DNA from 4 places in the Marinomonas gallaica genome. Region 4 is predicted to be linked to each of the others. Evidence: predicted binding sites of a transcription regulator. Region 4 holds the regulator's gene; each other region holds the start of a gene.

Region 1 (2,206 bases), 1.7 Mb from region 4:
GACGTACTCGACAGTATCTTTCCCCACGGCTTGAATTTCTTGGTTTTGGATGGCTCTCAGCAAGCTCCCCTGTGCTTCGAGTGGCAGCTCACCAATTTCATCCAAAAATAGGGTGCCGCCATTGGCCAACGTAAACTTGCCCGTTCGATCCCGATCCGCACCAGTAAACGCCCCCTTCACATGACCAAACAGCTCACTTTCAATCAAGCTTTCCGGAATGGCCGCACAATTGACGTACACCATCGGCGCTTGGGCACGTTTCGAGAGTCGATGCAGCGTTCGCGCCGCCAGTTCCTTGCCGACACCGGTTTCACCTTCAATCAATACCGCAAGATCGGCGGGCGCGACCAGTTCAAGATTTTGTCGAAGGGTTTGCATACTCTGACTGTTGCCAACCATATCACTGCCTTCTTTGAGCAGCGCTTCTTCGTTTAATTCGACAAGTAGGTTTTGCGCATGCTTCGATTTCTGCTCAAGGCGATCCAACAACATGGCCGTGTTAAGACTCATCGCCGCCATCGTCGCGACAATGTCCAGTGCCCGTGAATCAATGTCATCAAAGACTCCCGGGGACATGCTGTCGAGCGTCACAACACCCAGTAGCTTCCCTTGAACATACAGAGGAATCCCCATACAAGCATGCACAGGCAGACCGTCATCGTGTCCGGCGACCATGCCATCATAAGGGTCAGGCAGTGTACTGCCGGTCGGAAAGCGTACTGGCTGATACGAGTCACAGATGGCCGCGAAGCGTGGGTGCTCAGCAATCACAAAACGACGACCCATCACATCATCCACTAAGCCTTGTTGCGCCAGCGGCTGAAGATGCTCACCTTGATGCACAAGCAACACCACGGCATCGCTTTCAATGGTGGCACGCACCGCACGAATTAGCCGCTCAAAGCGATCTTCAAGCGTGACAGAGCTGGCAAGATCTAAGGCAAAACGGAGCAGATTATCGCTGGCAATCATAGAGTTCTCACTGATTCGTTCTTGTATATGTCATATTGACCTATTTAAAGCATAATGACATATCTTAAAAAGAGTCAAATTGACATAAATCAGATTTATTGAATTTATTAACCTTATGATTTTTAAGGAAAATTAAAACTGGCACTGTTTTCGCTATAGATCTAGGTAATTGTTATGAAAATTGCTCAGTCAATCGAGCTTATTACCTTGAGCGTTCTTAGGAGCCTATTTATGTTATCGCAAACTCATATCGACACCGTCAAAGCCACTATCCCAGTCTTAGCGTCTGCTGGTACGGCTATCATCGAACATTTTTACAAGCGTATGTTCGCACACAACCCTGAGCTTAAAGACGTGTTCAATATGTCGCATCAAGCCACTGGCCGCCAACCAGCAGCTTTGTTTAATGCCATTGCCGCGTACGCGACACACATCGATAACTTAGAAGTATTGACGGGCGCCGTGATGCGAATTGCTCACAAGCACACCAGTTTTAACATTCAGCCTAATCAATACCCAATCGTCGGCCATCACTTAATCGAAACACTACGTGAATTACTGGGCGATGCGTTCACACCAGACATCGAAGAAGCATGGGGGGCAGCGTACCAACAACTGGCGGATCTGTTTATTCAGATTGAAGGTGATTTATACAAAGCCAATGCGGCGAAGCAGGGTGGTTGGGATGACTTCCGTACTTTCCGCGTTGCCAAAAAACACCCTGAATCTGAGTTGGTAACAAGTTTTGTGCTCGAGCCTACGGATGGCGCTGCGGTGGTCGATTACGTACCTGGCCAATACTTGGGCATTAAGTTACATCCAAGCAATCACGAATTCGATGAAATTCGTCAATACAGCCTTTCTACGGCCCCGAATGGCAAAAGCTACCGTATTAGCGTGAAACGCGAGCTGAGCGATGTGAAAAATGGTGTGGTATCAAACTATCTACACGAAAGTGTTCAAGAAGGCGATGAAGTTGCATTAATGCCACCAGCCGGTGACTTCCATTACCAAGAGCGCGAACGTCCAGTCGTTCTGATCTCAGCAGGGGTGGGTTTAACCCCAATGAACGCAATGCTGGATACGCTGGCGGCACAAGGCAGTAAAAACCCTGTTTTCTACCTACACGCATGCCGTAACCCTCAACAACACTCATTCGCCGAGCATGTTGCCAGCTTAGCGGATACGTTAGCACTGACTTACTACACTTGGTATGAAACCGATGCGCCTGAGA
Region 2 (2,206 bases), 1.5 Mb from region 4:
TTCGACATCAACGCTTCAGTCATATTGGACATTTCTGAGGCCATACTGGTTAAACGTTCTAACGAGCTAAACTCGGCCATCTGCGAGACCATATCCCCAGTTTCTTGAGGCTGGGTCGGATCTTGGTTTTTTAGCTGCTCAATGTACAGCTGCAAAAAGACATCTTGATTACCAATGCCTTCAGAGCTTTCGGTGCTCGTCGTACTGGTAATACCGTTTTTTGCTTTTGCTTCATCGGTGCCATATTTAGAAATAAGACCCGACAAAGCTGAATTTGTATTGATATCAGACATCATTCACCCCCTTAGGACTGACCTAAGGTCAACATTCTCTGCATCATGCTTTTTGCAGAGTTCATAATTTCAACGTTGGTTTGAAACGAGCGCGATGCAGACATCATATCGGCCATTTCTTCTACTGGATTCACATTTGGGTAGAACACATAACCTTCTTCGTTCGCCATTGGGCTATTAGGCTCATAACGAGGCTGAAGAGGGGCATCCGATTCCACGATTCCAGATACGTTCACCCCCATACCTGAAGCACCTTCCATCACATCATCCGAAGCATTCCAGCCACGATTTCGCATTTCTTGTGTCATCATTTGCTCGAACACAGGTTTGCGCGCACGATAGGTTTGATCAGCAGAGCTTGCCACACTATCAGCATTGGCAATATTCGACGCAACAGTATTCAGACGAATCGTTTGGGCACTCATCGCCGAACCGGAAATGGCAAAAATATTATTCAATGACATTATTATTGTCCTCCAGTCAGCGCTTTCTTCATGCCGCTGATTTTTCTATCTAAAAACATAAAGCTTGTGTCAAATTGCAACGAATTCTGAGTGAACTCTGCTTGCTCGCGCTGCATATCCACTGTGTTGCCATCTAGTGAGGGCTGACTTGGATTGCGATACAAGAGTTCGTCACTGCCGGCTAGAGAACTCTGACCAGCAATGTGCTGATCGTCACTGCCTGACAATGAAATGCGGTTTCTTTCAGTAGACAACATCGATTCAAACGACATATCACGCGCTTTGTAATTTGGCGTGTCTGAGTTTGCAATGTTGTTTGCTAGCACAGACGCACGTGCGGTACGAAACAACAACATTTGATCGTGCCCAGCAAACGCTTCTTTGAAAGAAATCGACATATAAACTCCGTAAAAGACAACTCAACATTCTTTATGCTTAAATACAAAGCAAATAAGATGCCAATAAAAAATAACCTTTATTTTCAACAAGATAAGAAACAAAAAGATCAAAGGTGGCAATAGGCGGCAAACAAAAAAACGGCAACTTAATATAAGTTGCCGTTTTCTGAAAACAGATGTAAACGAAGACTATTTCGCGCGGTAAACGATACCAGGATGACACTGAACAATTTCAAACATAGAGGACAAGCCACTTAACGCTTCAGAACCTCCTAGGAAAAGGTACCCTCCAGGATTCAGTGCCGAATGCATACGCTTTAAAATATCCAGCTTTGTATCAGCAGTGAAGTAAATAAGTACGTTACGACAAAAAATCACATCAAACTTACCTAACGACGAAAAGGAGTCAATCAAGTTAAGGTGACGAAAATCTACTCGTGAAGCAATGTTTGGCTTTACCTTCCACGTCGTATCACTCAATTTATCAAAGTAGCGCTTTTGGTTTTCAGGGCTCAAACCACGAGCAATCGCTAAACTATCGTACTCAGCCTGCTTAGCATGCTTGAGGATATTGGTACAAATATCCGTCGCCACAATACGTTCCCCAGCCTTAAGCAAACCAGGTTTGGACTGTTTAAGCTCTTCTAATATCATGCTGATAGAATACGGTTCTTGACCCGTAGAAGAAGCCGCAGACCAAATTTTTACTGGGCGCTTATCAAATTGAGGCAGAATAACGTCTTTTAAGATCTTGAAAGGATGCGCATCTCGAAACCATAACGTCTCGTTAGTGGTCATCGCATTGATCACTTCTTCCCGAAGTTTAGACGTACGACCACCTCGCGATAACGCATCGACCAACTCTTCAATTTTAGAGAATTTTTCGCGCTCCAATAGCTTACCCAAGCGACTGGCAACTAAATATTGCTTGTTATCGCTTAACGATATGCCACTCTCTTTCTCTAGGTATGTACGAAAGCGATCGTACCCTTGAGGCGAGATAGTATTCGAACTACTCAGCATTCATGCTCCTTAACAGCAAGTCACCAAA
Region 3 (2,206 bases), 1.2 Mb from region 4:
ACCCGCTGCTAATGCGGGGCCTGATTTCCAGCAGGCGATTTGAATCGGATAGTTCCAAGCACCGATACCTGCACAGATGCCAAGAGGTTCTCGACGCGTGTAATAGAAGCTGTCTGCATCAAGATCTTGGAAGTCGCCTTGGATCTTATCGGCCAGACCTGCGTAATATTCGATCACGTCGGCCCCCGTTTGAATATCAACCACAAGTGCTTCTTGCAGTGGCTTACCTGTGTCTAACACTTCTAATTTGGCGATGTCGTCGTTTTGTTCGCGTAACAAATCTGCTGCACGTTTCAAGATACGACCACGTTCAATACCACTCATGGCAGCCCAAACACGTTGTCCTTCTTTGGCAGAATCAATGGCAGCCTGCAGCTCTTTTTCCCCCGCAAGATCAACCGTTGCCAGCAACTCACCCGTTGCTGGGTTGTAAGTGTCAAACGTTTCTCCTGTCGTTGAAGTAACGTAGCGGCCATGAATGTATTGTTGCTTATGTGCCATGTTTCACCTCTCAAAGTCTGAAAATCGTGTCCATAAATGGATGTAAATGAGATGCTCGATGTTACATAGCGTATGGCTATGTTTTTATTAAATGAGCGTTTAATAAAAACATTGTACATAAATTGAGTGATTTTGAAATCCATAGAAGAAAAAAAAGTATGGGAATAGGCAAAAGGGAAGGTTCTGAAGCGATTAAGGCCACAAAAAAGGGCCACTGTTTTGTAAACAGTGGCCCTTAGGAACTGTTGAAAGTGCGATTATATGTCTAATACACAATTATGATCTGGACCGATAGGACTTTGTGCATAAGCATCCGCGTTGTCATCGTTTAACCAGATGGTGCCATCTATCAAATAGCGGAATTGATATTGCTTGTCTTTTTCAAGGTTTACGGTGGAGGCAAACACACCTGATTTTTGTTTACGCATTGGCGTTGCTAATTCATCCCAACCATTAAAGTCCCCGACAAGATAGACTTTTTTGGCGCCGCGCAATTGTTCGGCGGGCAGGGCAAACTTTACTTTGCATTGAGGTTTGGTCTTTAAATAGGTTTTTTCGATCATCTTCAGCTCCTTGAGTCCGCGACAGGGTTCTCGTGACTTATGCACATCCGGCTTGTTTGCAAGCAAGTCTTACGCCAATGGGGACAAATATAGGCGTTATCCCCAGCTTACCTTGTTTTTACGCTCCTATAACCGATTGTACATAACTTGAGCGCTAAAAATGAGGGCATATTGTTCAAACTGTGCACAATTTTTTGGCCCTGGCGACTAATCTTAAATGAGTAAGGCAACAATAAGAGGAGGTCTTTATGGAATTCGCTCACATTGTTTTACTGGTACTCGCCGCTGCCTTGGTAATTAAACTTGGTTACTTGTGGCACATTAAGCATCGACGTCAAAGTCATCGACATTCAAATCATCATGACTCTTAAGCAATGTTATTGGCTTCCAAATAACGCTTACGCTTACTGTCTTTTATTTTTTCTAGATCGACTAACACAAGACCATCAACACAGTAGCCAAAGCTAGCATCGACGCCAAAGTCTAGGAATCGAACGCCGTCGTCCTCGCACAGTTCACTGTACTGTTTGAACAGTGTTGGGACGGCTGCGCCAAGATTCCCCAACTGTTCTTTTAAACTACGAAAATCTTCTTCATAGCAGTCACCATTAAAATAACTCTCTACCAGTTGCTTGTGCTCAGTAGGGATAGTGTATCGATTATAGGACGCGGCAAGGTGCTCCTTATCGGCGAAGTACGTACGGTAAAAATGCACGATCATATCTTTGGCAAGCGGTGGGAAGTTACCACTCAAGCTCACTGGACCAAACATGTAACGTACTTCTGGATGTTTAACCAGATAAGCACCAATGCCATACCATAGGTAATCGAGGCTACGTTTGCCCCAGTATTTGGGCTGCACAAAGCTGCGACCGAGTTCGATGCCTTGCTCAAAATATGGCTCCATGTCACAGCTGTAGCTGAATAAAGTGCTGCTGTAAATGCTATGATCTGTGCCTGATTTTAAGTAACGGTAAACCTCTCCAATACGATAAGCGCCCACAATTTCCAATGCTTCTTCGTCCCATAGGACTAAGTGGCGATAGTATTGATCGTATTTATCTAAATCTTTTTGCTCGCCAGTCCCTTCGCCTACTTTACGGAAAGCGATTTCACGTAGGCGGCCAATTTCTTGCATCAAG
Region 4 (2,206 bases):
ATCCCAGTTTATTAATAATCTCTACAGATTGTTCCAACATGGGGATATCCTTATATCAAAGAGTCAAACGCTGCCAGTAATTCGCTGTTGGTTTGTTTTTCACGTAGAAGTGCTAGCTTATCTTCGGACTGAGCCAGTTCGGCGATCTGCGCTAACGTTGCTAAGTGCTCATCACATTGGTGTGGTGGTACAAGTAGGGCAAAAATCAAATCCACTGGACGTCGATCAATGGCATCAAAATCAATCGGTGTTTCGAGTGACATTAATACGATGGTGGCACGGTTTACTTGCTCTAGGCGACAATGTGGAATGGCGATGCCATTGCCAACGCCCGTACTGCCCAGTTTTTCACGACCTAAAAGTGCGTCGTAGACTTCGTCGGCGTTGCAGTGCATGCGATCGCCAACGGATTCAGCCAATTGTTCTAGCAATCGTTTTTTGCTAGAAATTTGTTGCTTAGCAAATACTAACTCAGGCTTGACTAAGTTTTTAACAGACATTGTTGCGGCCTTTAAATAAGTCGTTTCCGCTCGTTTGACGGCGGAATGTTCATAGCTTCGCGATATTTTGCAACAGTGCGTCGAGCAACTTGTATGCCTTGCTCTGCAAGAATGATTGCCAGTTTATTATCGCTTAATGGTTTTTTTGCAGGTTCTTCTGCCACCAGCTTTTTAATCATTGCACGAATTGCTGTAGATGAGCATTCACCGCCAGAGGCGGTGTTTACATGGCTGGAGAAGAAATACTTTAGCTCAAAAATACCACGCGGAGTATGCATGTATTTTTGTGTGGTGACACGTGAAATTGTTGATTCGTGCATGCCAACTTCCTCTGCGACATCGTGCAGTACCATAGGTTTCATGGCTTCCTCACCCACCTCAAAGAAATCGACTTGTTTGGAAACAATGCAGCTGGCGACTTTTAGCAGTGTTTCGTTACGACTCTGGAGGCTTTTCAGAAACCATTTGGCTTCTTGAAGCGAGTTCTTAATGTAGGAGATGTCTTCACTGGATGCTTTGGTGTTGACCATTGCAGAATAAGTTTCATTGATTTTGACAGGCGGTAGAGCGTCGTTATTAAGCTCCACTTGCCAAATGCCATTGTGTTTTTTCACGCTGACATCAGGGATGACGTAGTCAGTTTCACTGGTGTCGATGGCTGAGCCTGGGCGCGGGTTTAGCTGCTGAATAAGGGTAATGACATCTTTTAATGCTTCTTCTTTCAGCTTAGTTTTGCGGCCCAGTTGCGCATAATCACGATTGCCAAGCAATGCTAAATGCTGGTCAACTATGTTAAAGGTAGAGCGGTACAAAGGATGCTCTTTAAAACCTTCTAATTGTACCAATAGGCACTCGCGTAGATCTTGCGAACAAACACCGACAGGGTCAAATCGTTGCAAGCGATGCTGAACAGCTTCAATTTCATCGAATTCGAGATCTTCTAATTCTTTACTAAGTGACGTGAAGATGTCATCTAAGGTGATTGATAGGTAGCCATCGGTTTGAACACTGTCAATAATGGCATAGGCAATTTCGATGTCTCGATTAGACATATGGGTTAAATTTAATTGCCAAATTAGATGATCTTGGATGTTTTCAGCTAGGGCATTGCGGCTGTCAAAATCTTGCTCGCCGTCATAGGAAGGAACGTCTGCTGCAGCGGCTGAATTTTGATAAGTATCATCCCAGTTGCTATCAATGGATAGCTCATTAGGGATGCTTTCTGTCCATTCGGATTCTACTTGGGGCGTTTCTTCAGAAGCTGCTTCAGTCGTTTCTTTTTGAGAGGTCTCATTGGTACTGGATGAGTCGCCTTGTTTGATTTCTAAGTCAGACTGAAAGTTTTCGTCTTCGTCTAGTTCAAGCAAGGGGTTAGACTCAAGAAATTCGTGAATTTCCTGTTGCAAATCGAGCGTAGACAACTGAAGCAGTTTGATTGCCTGCTGCAGCTGTGGAGTCATGGTTAACTGTTGACCGATTTTAAGTTGCAAAGACTGCTTCATGACGCAACTCTTTTATTATGATGTTTTTGGAATGACTTATGCATAGTACTCCCTTTTTGCCCGAAAAATAAGGGGGCTCATAGTCTGAAGTTGTCGCCCAAGTAGATTTTTTTGACTTGCTCGTTATTGATAACAGACTCGGCATCACCCGATGCAATGATGTGCCCGTTACCCACAATATAGGCTTTGTCGCAGATATCTAAG

The links. Region 4 encodes sigma-54, which starts transcription at its own class of promoters, with help from an activator protein. Its sites were predicted from a motif close to TGGCACNNNNNTTGCTNT; they were not measured.
Region 1: a site for sigma-54 is predicted at 1,112-1,129, ahead of hmpA (NO-inducible flavohemoprotein). Genes of this name have one in related genera too.
Region 2: a site for sigma-54 is predicted at 1,201-1,218, ahead of flgB (flagellar basal body rod protein FlgB). Genes of this name have one in related genera too.
Region 3: a site for sigma-54 is predicted at 1,124-1,141, ahead of ACPUEK_RS00330 (isoamylase early set domain-containing protein). Genes of this name have one in related genera too.

What each region holds. Positions count from the first base shown of each region.
Region 1 covers NZ_CP187511.1:601,622-603,827, forward strand. Annotated here, with positions in the region: gene norR (nitric oxide reductase transcriptional regulator NorR) at 1-972, opposite strand, end outside; gene hmpA (NO-inducible flavohemoprotein) at 1,204-2,206, shown strand, end outside.
Region 2 covers NZ_CP187511.1:1,368,145-1,370,350, reverse strand. Annotated here, with positions in the region: gene ACPUEK_RS06350 (flagellar hook capping FlgD N-terminal domain-containing protein) at 1-296, opposite strand, end outside; gene flgC (flagellar basal body rod protein FlgC) at 305-757, opposite strand; gene flgB (flagellar basal body rod protein FlgB) at 760-1,155, opposite strand; gene ACPUEK_RS06335 (CheR family methyltransferase) at 1,345-2,178, opposite strand.
Region 3 covers NZ_CP187511.1:65,183-67,388, reverse strand. Annotated here, with positions in the region: gene betB (betaine-aldehyde dehydrogenase) at 1-501, opposite strand, end outside; gene ACPUEK_RS00330 (isoamylase early set domain-containing protein) at 759-1,064, opposite strand; gene ACPUEK_RS00325 (hypothetical protein) at 1,313-1,435, shown strand; gene ACPUEK_RS00320 (GNAT family N-acyltransferase) at 1,432-2,206, opposite strand, start outside.
Region 4 covers NZ_CP187511.1:2,904,047-2,906,252, reverse strand. Annotated here, with positions in the region: gene ACPUEK_RS13795 (HPr family phosphocarrier protein) at 1-40, opposite strand, end outside; gene ACPUEK_RS13790 (PTS sugar transporter subunit IIA) at 51-500, opposite strand; gene ACPUEK_RS13785 (RNA polymerase factor sigma-54) at 512-2,002, opposite strand; gene lptB (LPS export ABC transporter ATP-binding protein) at 2,080-2,206, opposite strand, start outside.